3 regions of the Metabacillus sp. KJ11-3 genome follow, and region 1 is predicted to be linked to each of the others. Evidence: riboswitches for the same ligand, from Rfam matches in the RefSeq annotation. Region 1 holds a riboswitch; each other region holds the start of a gene.
What was found. Region 1 has a riboswitch for S-adenosylmethionine ahead of mtnK (S-methyl-5-thioribose kinase). Riboswitches for the same ligand answer to the same signal wherever they lie in the genome.

Region 1 (6,799 bases):
AGATTCAAATTGTTTTGGTACAGGTAGCCATGCAAAAAACGATCCAGCTGGTGCGGTTACTTTCCACCCGATATCAAGGCATGCTTCTATTAATGCATTTCGTCTAGACTCATATAATTCATTTAATTCTTCTACACATGTTTGCGGACTTAATAAAGCATGTGCAGCCGCTTCTTGGATTGCACTAAATACACTTACATACATATGGTCCTGCAGCAAGTTTATCGCCTCAATAACAGATGGGTTACCTACTGCAAATCCAACCCTCCAACCGGCCATATTAAATGTTTTAGAAAATGTGTATATTTCAATTCCAACTTCTTTCGCACCCTTTGTTTGTAGGAAACTTTTCGGTTTTTTCCCATCAAAGCCAATCGCACCATATGCAAAATCATGAACAACACAAATATTATGGTCATCTGCAAACTGAACAGTCTCTTCGAAAAATTCTGCTGATGCTGTTGCTCCAGTGGGATTATTCGGATAGTTAATGAACATTAATTTTGCTTGTTTTACGACATCTTTTGGCAAACTTTTATAATCCGGTAAAAACTTATTTTCCTCCAACAAAGGCATTACTTCCATTTTTGCCCGAGCTAATTCTACACCTGACCAGTAATCAGGATAACCTGGATCTGGTACAAGCACAACATCCCCCGGATTGAGAAGACATTGAGGAACCTCAACTAACCCTGCTTTTCCTCCAAAAAGAATGGCCACCTCTGATTGCGGATCAACATCCACTCCATACTCTCTCTTGTAAAAAAGAGAGACGGCTTCCTTTAAGAAGGTCTGACCCCGAAACGGAGAATACTTGTGGTAATTAGGATTCTGCACTGCCTTTTCCATCGCTTCTACGATATGTGCCGGTGTTGGCTGATCAGGATTTCCCTGCCCTAAATTAATCACATCATGTCCTTGTTCCATAATATCGTTAACTTTTTCAACAAGACTTGCAAAAAACTGCGTTGGTAATGAAGTTAATAATTCTGATTGCTTATATATTTTCATTTTTAGCACCTACTCAAAAAATTCTTGAAATTCTAGTCACAAATCATATATTGTTAGTAACAACTTGTAAAGTAAAAATTTTATAATGAAAGTGTGAACAAAATGAAATCTATCATTACATGTATTCAATTAGACATTAAATTCGGTGATCCAGACTTTAATTATCAACAAGTAGAAGAAAAGATTGCACAAGCTGTTCAACAAGAAGATTCAACAATCGTCGTTCTACCAGAGCTATGGACAACTGGATATGATCTAACTCGCTTAGATGAAATCTCTGATGAAAATGGAGAAAAAACATGCTCATTTTTGCAAAAGCTTGCAAAAAAATATACCATACACATCATCGGTGGATCCATCGCAAAAAAGAGTGACAAGCATGTTACAAATACGATGTTCATTGTGGATAATAATGGGCAGCTTATCCATGAATATAGCAAACTTCATCTATTTAAGCTTATGAATGAACATCACTACCTTACTGCTGGAAAGGAAAAAGGACTATTCGACCTTGACGGCATGAAAGGTGCTGGAGTCATTTGTTATGATATTCGTTTTCCAGAATGGATTCGTGCGCATACCACAATGGGAGCAGAGGTATTATTCGTTGTAGCAGAGTGGCCAATGCCTCGTCTTCACCATTGGAAAACGCTGCTGCTCAGCAGAGCAATAGAAAATCAATGCTATGTAGTAGCATGCAATCGGGCAGGAAGTGACCCAGATAATGAATTTGCAGGACATTCACTTATTATTGACCCATGGGGAAATATCTTAGCTGAAGCAGATGAAAATCCAGGTTTAATCTCAGCTGAACTGGACATCAACATGGTGAAACAAGTTCGCAGTCAAATCCCTATTTTCGATGACCGTCTCCCAAATTATTATCGTTAAATTTACAAATATTTAGGCAATTCTTTAGATTTACTGTTGACAAAATCTTATGAACATTGATAATATGCTAATCAAGCGTTATATTTTGCTAAAAGCATTTATACCTAAAAACAATTAAATGAATCTATTATTTTTATAATAATCTCTTATCAAGAGTTGGCAGAGGGACTTGGCCCAATGACGCCGCAGCAACCGACCATATTTCATTTTCATGAAATAAATCTGGGCAACTACCAGTAGGGCACGGTGCTAATTCCATCAGAAGGGAAACTTTCTGAAAGATGAGAGGTGCGAAGCGACGACTTCAAGCCTCTTTCAATCTGGAAAGGGGCTTTTCTTATTTTTCAGAAAAGCCTCCAACACAATTATTACTTGGAGGTCATTCAAATGTGTGCAAACAAAAAATCATCTGCATATGAACCATTAAATGAAAACGGAGCAATCGCTTTAGCAAAAAAGCTTCAGCTTTTTGAAGAGAACAGTCAATTAACTTGTAATGAAATTGGTGACGGGAATTTAAACCTTGTATTTAAAGTGAAAAACATTGAATCTGGTGATAGCATCATTATTAAACAGGCTTTACCCTATGCAAAGGTCGTTGGAGAAAGTTGGCCATTAACTTTAGATCGTTCAAGAATTGAAACAAATGCTCTTTTAAAGCAAGCGGAATTTGTTCCTCAATATGTACCTAAAGTGTTTTATTCAGATGAAGCACTTGCGATTACGATCATGGAAGATCTTTCACATTTACAAATTGCAAGAGCAGCTTTAATTGAAGGTAACGATTTACCACTTTTATCCAAACATATCGGAGAGTTTTTAGCTAAAACATTATTTTATACATCTGATTACGGTCTAAACCAGCATTATAAAAAAACATTGGTTAAACAATTTATTAACCCTGACCTTTGTAAAATTACAGAAGATCTTGTCTTTACAGATCCTTTCTTTAATCATGACACAAATGATTATGAGCAGGAGCTGCAACAAGATGTAGAAAAAATCTGGAAAGATCAAGCGTTAAAACTAGAAACAGCAAAGTTAAAACAGCTATTCCTTACCAAGGCCGAAGCACTCGTTCATGGTGACCTACATACAGGTAGTATTTTTGCTGATGAAAACGAGACAAAAGTCATCGATCCTGAGTTCGCCTATTTTGGACCTATTGGTTTCGATGTTGGGCAAGTATTTGCAAACCTTCTCTTTAATGTATTGGCTCGTAATCCCGAACATCAAGGCGTCATCTATAACCATATTGAAACGACATGGGATGTGTTTGTAACTGAATTTTCCAATGCATGGAACAAAGATGCACTCGAGATTTTCGCAAAAGTCGATGGCTATTTGGAGCATGTTTTAACTGAAATCTTTGAAGAAGCTGTCGGGTTTGCCGGCTGTGAAATTATTCGTCGTACAATCGGATTGGCACATGTTGCAGACTTAGATACAATTGAACCCTTTGAAAGAAGAATTGCAACAAAGCAAGTTGCTTTATCTTTGGGAATCGAGTTAATCAAAAACAGAAAATCAATTACATCACCACAACAATTTAAAGAATATGTAAAGCAAACTGCTGTAACAGTCAACTAAAGAATTGCAAAAGGAGTTTTACAAAATGCCAACACAAAATTTCGTTATACCTCGTTCTGTCATCTGGAAGGAAGAGTATATTTCTTTATTAAATCAACAAAAGATCCCTCAAGTCACTGAGTATCTCGAACTGAGAACAGTCGAGGATGTTTGGGAAGCTATCCAATCATTAAAAGTAAGAGGAGCTCCTGCAATTGGTATAACTGCCGCTTATGGTTTAGCATTAGCGGCTAACCAGGAAACTTCACAAACTTATGAAGCCTTTCTAAACAATCTGAAAAAACATCGTGATTATCTGGCAAGTTCAAGACCAACAGCTGTTAACTTATTCTGGGCATTAGATCGATTAATGAACAGTATAAAAGAAGTGACAAACATAGATGAAGCAAAGACAACAATCTTAAATGAAGCAAAAGCTATTGAAGCGGAAGATGAAAAAGTGTGCCAATCAATTGGAGAACATGCTCTTTCTGTTTTTAAAGACGGTGATCGGATTATGACAATCTGCAATGCCGGTTCTATAGCAACAGCTAAATACGGAACAGCTCTAGCACCTTTTTATCTTGCCAAAGAAAAAAATATAAACTTAAGTGTCTATGCCTGTGAAACAAGACCAGTTCTGCAAGGAGCACGTCTTACAACATGGGAACTGATGCAAGCAGGTGTTGATGTAACATTAATTACTGATAATATGGCAGCACATACCATTAAATCAAAAAACATCACCGCTATCATTGTTGGTGCTGATCGAATCGCCGCAAATGGTGATACTGCAAATAAAATAGGAACTTTTAATCTAGCGCTTTTAGCTAGTGCCTTCAACATTCCATTTTATGTTGCAGCACCATTATCTACATTTGATCCTGCGATTACAGATGGAAATCAAATACCGATTGAAGAACGTCATTCAGAAGAAATCACACATATTCATGGTGTTCAAGTAGCACCTGATGGTGTTAAAGTGTTTAATCCTGCATTCGATGTAACACCGAATGAATTAATCGCAGGGATTATTACGGAAAAGGGCATTTTAACTGGTGATTTAAAGGAAGCAATTTCTTCTTTATTTAATTAATAAGTAATTAATAAAAGAACAAAGTTTTCACATCGTGATTACTTTGTTCTTTTTATTAACTAATTCTTTTTTTGAAGAAGTGTGTTTTTTTCCTGTTCTGATAAAATGTGTAATTTTGATAACAAAACAGAATAAAAATACACTTTTTTAGACCGTTTCTTTTGTGCCCACATTTACCTTGCCCCTTTCTTTACCTTACGCAACTTTTTTCTCTTAATGAAATAATATGTTACAAAGTCAAAAGTGTGACAAGTTATGAATTACTCTTTAAATGTAATTTTTTCATGTGTTAATAGGGTTGCTTTCAACTCGATTTTCGTCCCCGCATAACCAGTAAGTTTTTTGTTCTTACCTATTACTCTGTGACATGGAATAAAGATTGGAAGTTTATTTGCTTTATTAGCCTGACCAATTGCTCGTACAGCATTTTTTTGTCCAATAGCTACTGCTATATCCTGATAGCTGTATACCTTTCCAAAAGGGATGTCTCTTAATCTTCCCCAAATCTTTTTTTGAAAGTCAGTTCCATTTAGTTCCATAGGTATGTCAAATTCTTTTCGTTCTCCATGAAAATACTCATGTAATTGTTGAATGGCACTCTCCAGAACATCACATTTATGTTCATGATCATGAACAATCTCTTTTCCCAATCGAAACGAATCAAATAGTTCTGTTGTTAAAAACAAGTTTGTTAGCTTGTCTTTTTTTGAGACAATCGTTAATGTTCCTAATGGTGATTCCAATAATCGATAATAATACATAAATAAAACCCTCATTTTTCTCAAGCTTTTTCGTTTACCATAAAATAACCTATTATTCTATTGTCTAATAGGTAACATAATATGAAAAGTTGTGCCTTTCCCTTCTTCACTTTCTACAACCACTTGTCCCTGATGCTCTTCAATAATTTTATAACTAACCATTAGACCAAGACCGGTTCCTCTCTCCTTCGTTGTATAAAAAGGCTGCCCTAACCGTTTGATTTTATCTTCAGAAATACCTGAACCTCTGTCTGTAATAGATACTAGAAGATTATCTTGATCTTTTTGTTTTATTTTCACGTCAATTTGACCGCCATTCGGCATAACTTCAATTGCATTTTTTAACACATTGATAAAAACTTGTTTTAATTGATTTGGTTCACAATAAATTAGCGGAAGATTGTCTTCGATATCAAGGATCATCTGAACATTGACTAGAATGGCTTGAGCGTTCAATAATTCAGTTGTTTCCTTCATGATGATACTGAGATCTTTCTCAGAGAATTTAATTGCTTGCGGCCTAGCTAAAATAAGAAACTCAGTAATAATCGATTCAATTCTACTCAACTCTGATGTGATCACATTAAAATACATAGAAAAATCATCCTTCACACTTCCCTCTAAGAGCTGAATAAAACCTTTTAATGCTGTCATTGGATTTCGTATCTCATGGGCAATTCCAGCTGCCAGTTCTCCAACAACATTTAATGTATCGGATTTCCGCAATTGCTCCTCTAATTCTCTCTTTTCTGTTACGTCTCGAAATACCGCTAGATTCATATCTTCATTTATATGATGTTTTAAAGAAATCTCTAAAATTTTCTCTGCACCATTAGAAAGAGTGTAAATGGTCTCCTGTGTTTTGGCCTCGTAAAAATCTAATTCTTCCTCCTGATAAAGATCAGCCATCTTCGAAAAAAGAATATCACAAATTTTATACGACTTTATATCACTTGAAGATAGATTCAAAATTTTCCTTGCAGCAGGATTTGCTTCAATAATTTCATAATTTTTATTAAAAAGGATGATACCGTCCATAGATGCATTAAATATATTCCTAAATTTATGCTCACTTTCTCTTAAGACTTTTTCCATTCTTTTTCTTTCACTAACATTCCGAAAGATTGTTAAATGATGGCCATCTAAAATGTCCATTTTTGAGGTGAACTCAAGTTCTTTATTTTGACCGTTCGGCATGTGAAAAAGCAACTCTTCTCTTATGGCACCTGTTTGAAAATATTCTTTTTTCACTCGTTGAAAGCTTACTGAACTCTGATCCACAAAATCTAAAATATTTCTTTGTACAAGCTCTGTCTCACTTAATTCAAACGTTCTGCTTGCGGCTTGATTTACCTTTTGAATTTGCCCATTTTTCCCCCAGATCATGATGGCATCAATGGCATTTTCAAAAACCTCTCTAAAGCGCTCCTCACTCTTGTATAGTTTCATTTCCATCGATCGTTTTTCAGTT
Region 2 (6,799 bases), 1.2 Mb from region 1:
AGATACGACATTTCAAAAAAAAGTAATGGTTTTCGCTCAAGATTTCTTTATGAATCATTGGAAGGCTGAAAAACAACTCAGTGAAGAACTCTCAATGTATATAAGTACGTTTATTATAAGTGGAAGTATATACGCAACGAAATCCTGGCTAAATAACGGAATGGACAAATCACCAAAAGAAATGGCTGAACTCATTAATCATGTCATTAAATACGGACTCTATGGAAAATAGCGCGTTTCACCGGTTCGTATTTCCCTAAACATTCCTTGAAATCTCTGGCTTGATTTTTATATAAAACAATCATTCTATGTATAAATAACAATTCTATATTAGTTTTCGCAAAATCATATCAAATTGATATTTGTTTTATCTCAGTTTGAGATATATAATAAGTACAAGAAGTTAAGGAAAGCGATTACAATATAATAACAACAAAAGATTTATTCTTGGTTTATACATAAGGAGGATTTAAAAATGAGCAAAGTAGCCAGAGATTATAAAGTAAATAAATTATTGGATAAGCAAAAATTTAATGAAAAACAAATTTCTGAAATGTCAGATGCGCAAATTGAATATTACCACTGGCTCTATTTTGAGGATTCTGTTTACGATTATATGTAAATAGTAAACGATCAATAATCGAGTAGAGGGAAAATAATCTAATTATTTTCGCCCCTCTCACACCACCGTACGTACGGTTCCGTATACGGCGGTTCAATTTATATTACAGTGTGTACTTTTAGATAATGATCTAAAGCAGAGGGAAGACCCCTCTGCTTTAGTCTTTTGTTTGAGATTGCTCTTTGAACAACTTTCGATAAACCGATGTATCGATAACCTCTTCGACAGAAGGTTAATCCCTTCGCCTCTCCCTCAGGGATTCCTAATTGGATAAGCGATTTGATTCGTTTCTTCGATACCTTCCATTGCTTCCATATGATGACTCTAATTCTGGAGCGAAGCTTCTTATCTATCTCAGTCATTGCTTTTTTCATATTCGAGATTCTAAAGTAGTTAACCCACCCAAGTATGACTTGTTTTAGTTTTAAGGTTCGGTAGTCTAGCGAAACACTCCAATTTCGCTTTGTTAATTTTCGAAGCTTCCTTTGAAATTTTTGTATTGACGTTGAATGGGGTTTTACTTGGTATTTCTCATTCTTAAAATCGTAATAATATCCAAATCCTAAGAATTTCAAATCTTTTGGACGGGAGATTTTACTCTTTTCTCCATTGACTATTAACCCTAATTTATTTTCTATAAATCTCACAATTGATTCCATCACTCTATTCGCTGCTTTCTCACTCTTCACGAAGATTAGGGCATCATCAGCGTATCTCACGAATTGGAGTCCTCTACTTTCTAGCTCCTTATCAAGTTCGTTCAACATAATATTACTAAGCAGTGGGCTTAGGTTTCCTCCTTGCGGAGTTCCAACTGGTGTTTCTTCATATTTCCCATTCACCATAACTCCACTGACAAGATATTTCCTTATTAGGGAAATGACATCTCCATCATCTATTGTATTAGAGATGATCCGCATGAGTTTATCGTGATGAACTGTATCGAAAAATCTTTCAAGGTCAATATCCACAATCCAATCGTATCCATCATTTAGAAATTCCAAGCTTTTAATAATTGCCATCTCACAACTTCTTTTTGGTCTAAAGCCATAACTGAATTCACTGAATTGCTTTTCAAATATTGGACTGAGAACTTGATGAATGGCTTGTTGAACTACCCTATCCACTACTGTTGGTATTCCCAATTTGCGCATCTTACCATTTTCTTTTGGGATCTCCACTCTTAAGGCAGCTTGTGGTTGGTACTTTCTTGTTCTGATGCGCTGACGTAGCTCATCCTTGTTCTCTCTCAGATATTGTTTCAGTTCATTGACCGTTATTCCATCGACCCCACTAGCACCTTTGTTTTTATATACACGCAAGTAGGCTTCATTCATATTTTGATTACTTAGAATTTGTTCTAAAAGTTCCACACTCGTTTCTCCTTTCCTCTCACGTAGTAAGTGATAGCTCCATTTTGGTTATCCTTTGAGGTACGCTCATACTTTCACCATTAACACATTCGGAGTATGTCACTTACGCATTCGTGGTGTTGAAACACTATAAATTGTTCAGCCCTTCATGAAATTACTTCACTACTATGGCTTCTGCTGACTTCTTGCGGCTAACCTTTTTCGACTGTACCCTTTGTACATCCGCAAGATCTCCCAGGGTAAGACAACCATCTTTCCTCTTTTACTCGCCTGATCTACTTTACAAAGTTACGCACATCTTTTGGACTTTAACTTGTTTAGGAGTCTTATCCCTTTGTAAAGCCTTAGTATCAGATTTCTGTTCGTCGAGCCAAGATTTTATTCCACGCTTCCTCCAGCCCTTATCTCACGATAAGTACCTTGCGCTTCCTTAGTGGTTGGTCGATGTGTACCCCCACAGTAGACTTTCACCACCTAGATAGTTGCCATGCCTGGCACACTAAAAGAAAGCGAACATCTATGATGATGTTCGCTTTTGTGTTTATCCCCATATTTCTTTAGATATGTCAACGATATATTTTAGCTTCTCCCATTGTTCCTCTTCCGTTAGGATATTTCCATGATGTGTGGAAGCAAAACCACATTGTGGGCTGATACAGATTTGCTCTAGTGGTACATATTTTGTTGCTTCTTCCACACGTGCTTTAATGTTTTCTTTATCTTCTAACTTACCATGCTTTGAGGTAAATACACCGAGAACAACTTGTGGTCCACCATTTGGTATGTGTTCTAATGGTGCAAAATCTCCAGAACGGTCATCATCATATTCTAAGAAAAACCCGTTTACTTTTTCTTTTGCAAATAATGTTGGCGCGATTTTAGCATAACTGCCTTCAAATGCCCAGGTAGAACGATAATTTCCACGACAAAGATGCGTTGTGATAATAAGGTCTTCCGGTTTATCTTCTAATACACCATTTGCCACACGTAATGCTAAGTCAATTAATTGTTCACGGGAATAACCACTATCATTAAATGGAATTTCCGGTGCGTTTAGCCCGGCAATGTATACATCGTCAAGTTGCAGATAACGGCATCCTGCATCATAAAAAGCTTTTATAGCATCACGGTAAGTTTGGATCACATCATTTGTGTATTCTTCAATGTCTGGGTAAATATCCAGATTACGGATCCCGGCATTAAATAATTGGTTTGGACTAGGAATCGTTTGTTTTGCAACAGCTCGGTCTCCAACGATTTCCTTAAATTCAATGAACTCTTTTACATGTGGATGGTCCTGATTAAAGGAGATTTTCCCCGTTACTTGTACATCATATCTTTCGGTTTCTTCTCCATTAAATTTGAAACCATGTCCAGGTACATACCCTTCAACACCATGTAAATGTTCTAAAAAGTCTGTATGCCAAAATCTGCGGCGGAATTCTCCATCTGTTACTGCTTGCAACCCTACTTCAATTTGCTTGTCCACAATTTTTTTAATTTCTTCTGTTTCAATCGTATGTAATTGTTGAGCAGTAATTGTTCCTTCTTGAAAATCCTTTCTTGCATGATGAATTCTCTCAGGTCGCAACAAACTTCCTACGTGATCTGCTCTAAATGGCGCTTTTACTAATGTTTTTGTCATATCTATTTCTCTCCTTTTGGGGGTATTAGTACCTGTAGCATAACTTTCTGTTAACACAAAAAACCCTCTTCCAAAAATAAGAAGAGGGGTTCAGTTAGCATCATTATACCTTGCTCCTCTTATCTCTATAGCCTCACGCTACTGGAATTGGCACAGTACTTTTGAAAGTCCGCTGCCGAGGTTTCAAAGGGCCAGTCCCTCCACCTCTCTTGATAAGAAAATATCAAAATATTAAGTTATTATCCTTACTATACAGTTATTATTCATCCACTGTCAATCGTTTGAGGCGTAATTTTCCAAAATCCGACTTTTTTCTCCCTATTCTTTAACTCCCTATCAGCCTGTTTTGCTTGGAAAAGGAGACGCTTTCACTTTATGTAGACTGTTGCTTACTAACAATTGTTTTACTAAAAGATGAAACATGATCATTGATAAACAGACAGCCACAGCACTTACTATAAACAATATTTGATAGCTTGTATGTTGAGAAACCCAGCCCAACATCATGGCACCTAGGCCAATTCCCAAATCAGTCGCCGTTGTAAAAGAAGCATTTGCTACCCCGGTTCGATCTGGATGAACAAGGCGAATGGTGGCGGCTTGTAAAGCAGGTTGAGTAGCACCAAATCCAATTCCGTAAAATATTGCGGCTAAAAGAACACCAAACAATCCCTTTGAAAACCCTAAAACAGCCAGTGCGATTATTGTAATGATGAGAGCGGACCTATGACAAATGATTCTCCATATCGATCTGATAGCTTTCCGGCAATCGGTCGAAATAGAACAAGAGTGACAGCATAAACGAGAAAAAATGTTCCTGAATTTACGTTAATGGAAGCAGCAAACAATGGGACGAATGTGGTGACTCCTCCATATGCGATAAATAAAAAAAAGACGGTAATCGTGACAGGTAGAACAGATTTTTCGAAGAATTCCATTTTCCTTGAGCTTGATTGCACTTGAAAAGGCACTTTTGCTCCTAAGATTAAGAGAATGGCAATAACCGACAGACTAAAAGCGAATAGAAATAAAGAATGATAGGAAAGGTTTTCCGAAACCCAAATTCCAAACATCGGACCGATGGCCATCGCAAGTGTCATAGCCATACCAGACCAACCTAACCCTTCACCTCTGCGGCCTGATGGAATCAAATCCGTGATCGCTGTAAGAATTGAAGTTGTGGAAACGGCCCAGCTCATCCCATGTAAAATTCTCAGTCCCATCAACACAACAATTCCACCAACCCAGTTATAAAGATACATTGATATAGAAAAAAGAAGTAAACCACATAGTATAAACGGCAGTCTTCCGAACCGGTCCAGCAGACCACCTACAATTGGACGAAAAATAACCGCAGAAAGCATAAACGCGCCCATCACAAGTCCGACCTGTGATTCATTACCACCTATCTCTTTAATGAACAAAGGAAGTGTAGGATACAACATATAAAATGCGGTAAACAAAAACAGCATGCTTATCAGCATTTTGATATATGACTTCGTCCATAATCGTTCCACTTTTTTTCCTCCTTTATAGGGATTCGTTAACGGAGATTAATGTTTTTTCCTCTTTAGGGAAACGTGTTTATAGTCATTATGCAACAAATGGTAACATTCCTGATATCTCATTCCTATCAAATGTTTGCCTAATCCTCTCACACTATCTTACGGATTTCTTTAAACTACTGCACAAAATAAGTGAGATATTAATCCTTGATATGAGAGAGGAGAATGGCAAATGTCTGAACAAATGTATTTGCAACAGACTTAACTTGCCACCATCATTAAACGAAAGACAGATCAAAATGGTGTTTCCCTTACTGATATTCCTTCTTATTTCTTCACAATTCAGCCGTGAATATATCCGCATGTTTGGCCTTCCACCTAGAGAAGATATGAAGCTTTTACCATCTACTTCTTTTCTACTGCATGTCCACCAAACTCATTTCTTAAAGCTGCAACAACTTTACCAGTAAACGTATCGGTTTCAAGGGAACGGTATCTCATCATTAATGAAAGAGCAATAACAGGTGTTGCTGCCTGGAGATCTAATGCCTCCTCTACTGTCCACTTTCCTTCACCGGATGAGTGCATAATCCCTTTAATTCCATCCAACTTCGCATCTTTAGCAAAAGCGTTCTCAGTTAATTCCATTAACCACGAGCGAATAACTGACCCATTACTCCACACTCTTGCTACTTGTTCATAATCATAATCAAATTGGCTTTTTTCCAGAACCTCGAAACCTTCACCAATTGCTGCCATCATTCCATATTCAATCCCGTTGTGAACCATTTTTAAATAGTGACCACTCCCTGATTTACCTGTATACACATATCCTTTTTCAACAGATGTATCCCGGAAGATCGGTTCCACGATTTTCCATGCTTCTTGGTCTCCACCAATCATGTAGTTGGCACCATTGCGGGCACCCTCCATTCCTCCTGATGTACCAACATCAAGGTAGCTAACACCAACTTTTTTAAACTCTTCATATCTGCGCATTGACTCTTTGTAATGGGAATTTCCCGCCTCAATGACAATATCTCCGTCAGATAGCAATGGCTTTATGTCCTGAATCACTTGATCAACGACTTTATGCGGGACCATGATCCAGACAATTCTTGGGTGATCTAGTGATTGTACCAATTCATTTAAATTTGTCGTTCCATGTGCACCATATTGTTTAATTTCTTCGATTGCTTGTTCATTAATATCAAACGCAACAACCTCATGATGGTGATCAATTAAGTTTCTGCTAATATTTAGCCCCATTTTTCCTAAACCAATTAATCCAACTTTCATCAAAATCACTCCTACTGATCTAGTTTATGATCTGTACCAAAATGTTCGTCTGCTGGCACTATCTATTCTCCATTTTCAGCTATATCTTCTTTTTCGTTTTTATTGTCAATTGACCACCAAAAGAATCCGTCTTCTTCAAGTAATATGTGAGCGGCGTTTGGACCATATGATCCCGATGGGTATTCATGTAGTGGGACTACATTTTCCTTAAAAGCTTCTAGGATCGGTTGAACCAGCTGCCAAGATAATTCAACTTCTTTCCAATGAGCGAAAAAAGTAGCATCCCCTTCTAATGCATCTACTAATATGTTCTCATATGCCTCCGGAATATCCCTCTGTTCTGGAGTAAAGTCAA
Region 3 (6,799 bases), 790 kb from region 1:
AGCTAACCTCAATGAAGTGGTCCCTATGTCAAGGACACTTTGAAAAAAAGGCCTTAAATTTTGAGAATTAATATCGTATTCTTCCGTTAAGGAGGAGATACGACAAAAGAACCAGTAACTCTTCTGCCTTTAGAAAGTTACTGGTTCTTAAATTTTATCCGTGTCTTAAAATTATTTATGAATAGATGTTTTATAAAGTCAATTGATAGCTTTCGCGTATTTATGCTGGGAGAAAGTGTTCCTTGTTACATTCAGAGGTATTGTAAACAATTGGATGACTCAAAATGGCAGTGGTTTTATGTACAGATGTCGGAACCTGTTACCTTTGTTACTGACATGGCTTATCTTTTCTACGTACTAAAATGGATCCTAAAGTATGATTTTGACGATTTATCCTATGCTGTGTATTTTCAAGATATTATGGATCCCGAAAGTAATCCTCAATCACTAATCAAAGATGAGTGGTTACCCGTTCTACGGAATCGATACGGGCAGCGCTTGAAGAAAGAATTATACGAAATCCATTATAGCTTGAATGAAGAATCGGACAATGACGTCAATGTCGATGATTCTGTCATATTTTAAGTGGATATTCACCTGTTTTCAGATATTCTGCATATTGGTTAGGGGAGAGCTTTGCTAGTTTCCATTGATACCGGTCATTATTATAATAATCTATGTAGTTATCAATCTCCTGACGGAGATCTGTATAACTACCACAGTTTTTCAAATTGATTTCATCCTTCATATGCCCAAAAAATGATTCCTGCGGTGCGTTGTCCCAGCAGTTACCACGTCGGGACATGGATTGCCTAAGTTCCTTATCTTTTAACAGTTGGCGGAAAGAGATGCTTGTATAATGACATCCTTGGTCAGAATGGACAATGGCATCAGTTTCTAAGCTATCACCGTGGTTTTCTAGTAGGATTTTGATTGTTTCTAATACAAAATCGACTTCAAGTGACTCACTTGGAACGTACGCCAGCACCTGTTTCGTGAAGGCATCCTTTATGACGGAAAGATAAGCCTTACGGCCATTATTGTAATAAAGATATGTTATATCTGTAAGGAATATTTTCCCGGCACCATGCTTTTCAAATTCCCGATTTACTATATTTTCTGATATGGTATCTGTCTTCAATGCTTTAGCCATTCTTCTGTAGGGGTTTGCTTTTCTGATTGGACAAAACAAATTGAACTTTTTCATTAGGCGGCTGATTTTCTTTTGATTCATCCTTAAGCCCATATGCAGAAGGCGCATATATATACCGCGTCTACCTTTGTCATATCCACGAAATCGATAAGCTTCCAAAATTAATTCAAAATCCTTTTTATCCTGCTCATCTTTATTTCTGCGTTTATCTGCGGACTTAAGCCAGTTGTAATAACCACTTCTAGACACACCTGCCATTTCACAAAGCCAATTGATATTAAGCTCATTATTATCTCTCAGAGTCATTTCTTCGATGAGTCTGAATTTTTCTTCTGGCGTTGCTTCTGGTTTTCCTTCCATTCTGCCTGTCTGTCTAGAAATTCTGTTTTTTTTAGAAATTCATTCTCTTGTTTTAGGTACCTTATTTGATGTTCCAAACGTTTTATTCGATCCGTATTTGATAATTCCTTAATGGAATGACGACCAGAATTTTTACCTCTCATGTCTTGATAGCCATCTATTCGTTCTGCATAATCTTTAACTCTTTGAACTAGACTGTCCTTTCTTCTTTTCCCTAAAAGAGTAGGATCAATTTCCATATCACGCAGAATAGCCGATGGTCCTTTTCCAGATTGGTATTCCTGATAAAATCGTTCTTTAAATTCTTTTGTGTAAGATATACTTGAATCACTTACTTTTTCGATGAAAGGATTGGACAGTAGCTGTTTTTGTTGTTCTTCTGAAAATTTGTTTTTCCCCATTTTACACCCTCACCTATTTGAATAATTAAAATATAACAAAAAAAAGACCCTGCAAAACAGAGTCAGTAAAAAATTCAAGGACAAGCCTCTTTTTTAAAACTGTCTATTTTATAGGGTCCATTTTACAAAAAGTTAGCTCTCTTCTTAACTTATGCATTCACATTTTCCTTCTTCTTCACAGTCGGAAGCTTCTCCAATGCTGCATCAAAATCCTTAATTAAGTCATCCACCTTTTCTAACCCTACACTTAATCGAAGCAATCCATCAGAAATCCCACGTTTTTCACGTTCAGCTGGCGGCATTGCTGCATGCGACATTTTTGCCGGATAGGAAAGAATTGATTCAACCGCTCCTAAGCTTACAGCGAAAACAGGAAGCTCAACATTCTCCACCAACGTTCTTACTGCATCTCCATCCGCTAGTTTAAATGATAAAACCGCACCAGGTCCGTCTGCTTGATATCGCTGTGTATCATGTCCCGGATGAAAGCTTAAGCCCGGGTAGTATACTTCAACCACCTTTGGATGGTCAGCTAAAAACTCAGCGATCTTTAATGCGGAAGCTTGTGATTGCTGCAATCTTACATGCAATGTTTTTAACCCTCTAAGAACTAACCATGCATCCTGCACACCAAGAACTGCTCCGAATGCATTTTGTAGTTTATATAAGCGATCCCCAAGCTCAGGGTCTTTTACAACCGCAAGTCCTGCAAGTACATCACTATGACCTGCTAAAAACTTCGTTGCACTATGAAGCACAACATCCACACCAAGCTCTAATGGTCTTTGAAGTTCTGGTGTCAAAAACGTATTATCTAAAAAGGTTAAACAATTATTGGCTTTTGCTAAATTCACAATACCTTGAATGTCCGTTACCTTTAACAACGGATTTGAAGGTGTTTCCATATAGATCACTTTCGTATTTGGTCTAATTTCAGATGCAACCTGATGAAGATCTGTCATATCAACAAATGTATGCTCAATTCCAAAACGAGTTAATACATCTGTAATAATCCGAAATGTCCCGCCATATACATCCTCGGTGACCAATACGTGATCACCTTGCGATAATAATAAGAATGCTGTTGAAATAGCAGCCATTCCTGAAGAAAATGCCAACCCTCTTGATCCACCCTCTAATTCTGCGATAGCTTGTTCCAAAGCTTCGCGTGTCGGATTTCCTGAACGGGCATAATCATACTTCCCAAACTCATCAATATTAAATTGATGAAAGGTGGAAGAATGGTGAATAGGCACACTTACCGATCCTGTGCTATGATCCACCTTTGATTCATTATGAAGTAGTTTTGTTTGAAATGACCAATTATGATTGCTCAACTGCTACAGCTCCCTTCATTGCTTTAAATGCTTGTGTAAGATCTTCTATAATATCTTCCGCATGCTCAACACCTACTGAAAAACGCAATAACTTGTTACAGACACCATTTGCAATGCGAATTTCTTCAGGTATGTCCATATGTGTTTGGGTAGCCGGGTACGTAATGAAACTTTCAATACCACCTAAACTTTCTGCAAAACAAATGGTTTTCAAGTTTTTAAGGAATGGATTTACCCATGCTTCATCCTGCAAACGGAAAGAAAGCATTCCACCTTTTCCCGGATAAAGAACATCGAGTACATCAGGATGCTCCTCTAAAAATTGTGCAACCTGCTGAGCATTTTGCTGGTGCTGTCTCATACGAAGAGATAATGTTTTCATCCCTCTCATTAATAACCATGAATCGAATGGAGATAACACCGCTCCGATCGCATTTTGGTGCTGAAAAAACTCATCACTCAGTTCCTGCCCTTTGGTTACAACTAAACCGGCAAGTACATCATTATGTCCGCCTAAATATTTTGTTGCACTGTGAATCACAATATCAGCACCAACTAATATTGGTGTTTGAAGAACAGGAGTATAGAAGGTATTATCCACAATCACTAAGATCTCATGTTTTTTTGCAATTGCTGCTAATTCCTTTATATCTGTTTCCTGCATTAATGGATTTGTTGGTGTTTCAATAAATAGTGCTTTTGTTTTTTCATTGATTAACTTTTCTGTTTCCGCTGGATTTGTGAAATCATCGTATTGAAAAGATAGTCCGTACTTTCTCCACTCTCTTTCAAATAATCGATATGTTCCACCATATAAATCAGATGAGACGATTAGTTCATCTCCACTTTGAAATAAAGCCATGATCGTTTGGATGGCAGCCATTCCCGAGCTGAAAGCAAATCCCCGATCACCATGCTCTAAGTCAGCAATTGCCTGCTCTACAAGCAATCTGGTTGGATTTCCTGTACGTATATAATCAAACCCTGTTGATTCTCCAATCCCTGCATGACGATATGCTGTAGAAAAATAAACTGGAGGGTTTACAGTACCTGTTACATTTTCACTTCTGTTACCAATTTGGGCTAATTTCGTTTCAATTCGTTTGCTCATGTTTGTCACTCCTAAAGTTTGAATTAATCATTATGGACATGAGAGAAAGCGTTCCTTATCTTCTAAGGCAAAATAAAAAGTCTTCCCCGTTAAGAAGAAGACTGTGTTGTTTTGAGTGCGCTTCTTCTTATCTCTCAAGCATAAAGCTGGTGTGGCTTGCTGGATTTAGCACCTTGGCACTCGTGGAAGATCTTTCGTAAAATCTGTTAGCTTAATATTTACTTATGAACTTAGAACCTACTTAATTTGTTTAAGTGGGTTTTTAGAAGCACGCAATGCTTGCGGCTTGCGATGCAAGCCAGCGACAGATGATGAAAAATGCTTCGAACAAACAAAATCGCTTTGTTCGCTTCATTTTTCATCATCTGTCGGTGCTTTTAAAAACCAACATAGGTATATTCTAAGAAAATAAATATCAATCACCAGATCTTCACTCGTTATGAACCGGTTGCTGAGGCTTCATAGGGCCAGTCCCTCTGCCTCTCTTGATAAGAAATATATGAAATTGTTTGGTTTACTTTTTTTACTACTTTACATGATTCGAGTTTAGAATGCAATACAATTATTGTAATAGTTTGATTTGTATAATTATTCGAACGTAAAAAGCCGACGTTTTGTCGGCTTCTACTTAGATTTCGATTTTTCATTAAAATAATTAACAGAGTACATAGATCCTTCTGCAACCATTGAATTATCTTCTATATCATAAGGATCGGGATGTCCGGCTTTTTCCATAACTGGTTCTTTCCTAGATAAAAGGATTTTTGCTTTATTTTTTATACGCTGAATTCCATAATTCATTTTATCTTTTCGTTTCTCATCTTTTAATAAATAAGAAGTAACACCTATTGTCGATAGCGCAACACCGGATAAAACCACTGTCCTCTTTGATAAGGCTTGTTTTTTCATTGTGATTCTCCTTTCACTCTTTTTTAATAGGTTTACCATGTACATTCCCTTGTCCCATTTTTTCAAACCTTTTTTCTCTATCTTTCTATTTGCATTTTTAAGGATGAATCCACTCAGGCGTGTTAAAATAGAAAATGGTTTCAAACATATACATTAAGGAGGGAAATGATGAGTAAACAAACAGGTATTATAAAGGAGCGTTCCTTTTTTTCAGCATCTTTAGAGGAAGAAGTAACATTGCTTATTTATCTTCCGGAAAATTTTTCTCCTTTATATAAGTATAGTTTGTTAATTGCACAGGATGGTCAGGATTATTTCAAGCTGGGCCGGGTTGGCAGACAACTCGAAGCACTCATGAAAGAAGAAGAAATTGAGAATGTTATTGTTGTAGGAATTCCATACAAAGATGTCGATGACCGCCGAGATAAATATCATCCTGATGGAGTTAAGGTTAAGCAGTATATACGTTTTCTTGCACATGAGCTTGTTCCATATTTGGATGAAGAATTTCCAACCTACCAAATTGGCTACGGCCGTGCTCTTATCGGGGATTCTTTAGGGGCATCCGTTTCCTTGCTGACAGGCTTAATGTATCCAAATATTTTTGGTAAACTTATTTTGCAATCCCCATTTGTTAATGATGGTGTATTGGAAGCAGTTGAAAACTTTACTTCATCTACCCGTCCAATTGTTTATCATCAAATCGGAAAGAAAGAAACAGCTGTAAAAACAACTCATGGTGAGATCCTTGATTTTGTGACACCAAACCGCAAGCTTGCAGAAGCGATTGAAAAAAAGGATTTTCATACACCTATGAAGAATTTGATGGCGATCATACATGGAAGTATTGGCAGCCTTCTTTAACGCCGATTTTCAAGCAAATATTTGAGTAATTTTCAGACACATCATACGTACATATGTTTATTTTCAAAAATTTGATATACTAACATTACAATGACTCGTTAGGAGGGAATGACATGAAATACGGAATTGCCCTTTTTCCATCTAAAAAACTACAGGATCTTGCCAATTCATATCGTAAACGATATGACACGAATTACGCTTTAGTTCCACCGCATTTAACGTTAAAAACAGCATTTGATGCAGATGATACTGAAATTAAAGCTATCGCAAAAGAGTTACGTGACATCGCTAATGCAACAAAACCTTTGCACATTTCCATTAAGAAGGTAAGCTCTTTTTCACCTGTGAATAACGTCATTTATTTAAAAGTAGACCCGACAGATGAGCTTAAAGCTCTCCATGAAAAGCTGCATACAGGATCACTGAATAGCAATCCGGAGTATGCATTTGTTCCACATATAACAATTGGTCAAAAACTATCAGACGACGAACATTCAGATGTGTTGGGAAATCTTAAAATGTTGGACATTCGTCATGAAGAGGTTATTGATCGTTTTCACCTTTTATACCAATTAGAAAACGGTACTTGGACTGTCTACGAAACATTTTTACTCGGAAAGGAAAGCGAATAATTGAACATACAACAAGTCACAACAAAAGAACA

Region 2: another riboswitch for S-adenosylmethionine. It lies ahead of AC0L8O_RS08685 (5-methyltetrahydropteroyltriglutamate--homocysteine S-methyltransferase); the one in region 1 lies ahead of mtnK (S-methyl-5-thioribose kinase).
Region 3: another riboswitch for S-adenosylmethionine. It lies ahead of AC0L8O_RS17835 (methionine biosynthesis PLP-dependent protein); the one in region 1 lies ahead of mtnK (S-methyl-5-thioribose kinase).

The regions. Positions count from the first base shown of each region.
Region 1 covers NZ_CM147865.1:2,793,440-2,800,238, forward strand. The annotation lists gene AC0L8O_RS14220 (aminotransferase class I/II-fold pyridoxal phosphate-dependent enzyme) at 1-1,011, opposite strand, end outside; gene AC0L8O_RS14225 (carbon-nitrogen family hydrolase) at 1,114-1,902, shown strand; SAM riboswitch class I at 2,046-2,190, shown strand; gene mtnK (S-methyl-5-thioribose kinase) at 2,290-3,492, shown strand; gene mtnA (S-methyl-5-thioribose-1-phosphate isomerase) at 3,518-4,567, shown strand; gene AC0L8O_RS14240 (methylated-DNA--[protein]-cysteine S-methyltransferase) at 4,828-5,328, opposite strand; gene AC0L8O_RS14245 (PAS domain S-box protein) at 5,386-6,799, opposite strand, start outside.
Region 2 covers NZ_CM147865.1:1,641,856-1,648,654, reverse strand. The annotation lists gene AC0L8O_RS08700 (TetR/AcrR family transcriptional regulator) at 1-232, shown strand, start outside; gene AC0L8O_RS08695 (BH0509 family protein) at 476-622, shown strand; gene ltrA (group II intron reverse transcriptase/maturase) at 721-1,995, opposite strand; gene AC0L8O_RS08685 (5-methyltetrahydropteroyltriglutamate--homocysteine S-methyltransferase) at 2,537-3,640, opposite strand; SAM riboswitch class I at 3,757-3,859, opposite strand; partial or broken gene AC0L8O_RS08680 (MFS transporter) at 3,977-5,157, opposite strand; gene gnd (phosphogluconate dehydrogenase (NAD(+)-dependent, decarboxylating)) at 5,551-6,444, opposite strand; gene zwf (glucose-6-phosphate dehydrogenase) at 6,507-6,799, opposite strand, start outside.
Region 3 covers NZ_CM147865.1:3,588,010-3,594,808, forward strand. The annotation lists gene AC0L8O_RS17815 (hypothetical protein) at 271-585, shown strand; gene AC0L8O_RS17820 (IS3 family transposase) at 575-1,513, opposite strand; gene AC0L8O_RS17825 (HTH domain-containing protein) at 1,456-1,914, opposite strand; gene metC (cystathionine beta-lyase) at 2,064-3,251, opposite strand; gene AC0L8O_RS17835 (methionine biosynthesis PLP-dependent protein) at 3,238-4,362, opposite strand; SAM riboswitch class I at 4,718-4,857, opposite strand; gene AC0L8O_RS17840 (hypothetical protein) at 4,987-5,271, opposite strand; partial or broken gene AC0L8O_RS17845 (esterase family protein) at 5,440-6,164, shown strand; gene AC0L8O_RS17850 (YjcG family protein) at 6,249-6,767, shown strand; gene AC0L8O_RS17855 (GNAT family N-acetyltransferase) at 6,768-6,799, shown strand, end outside.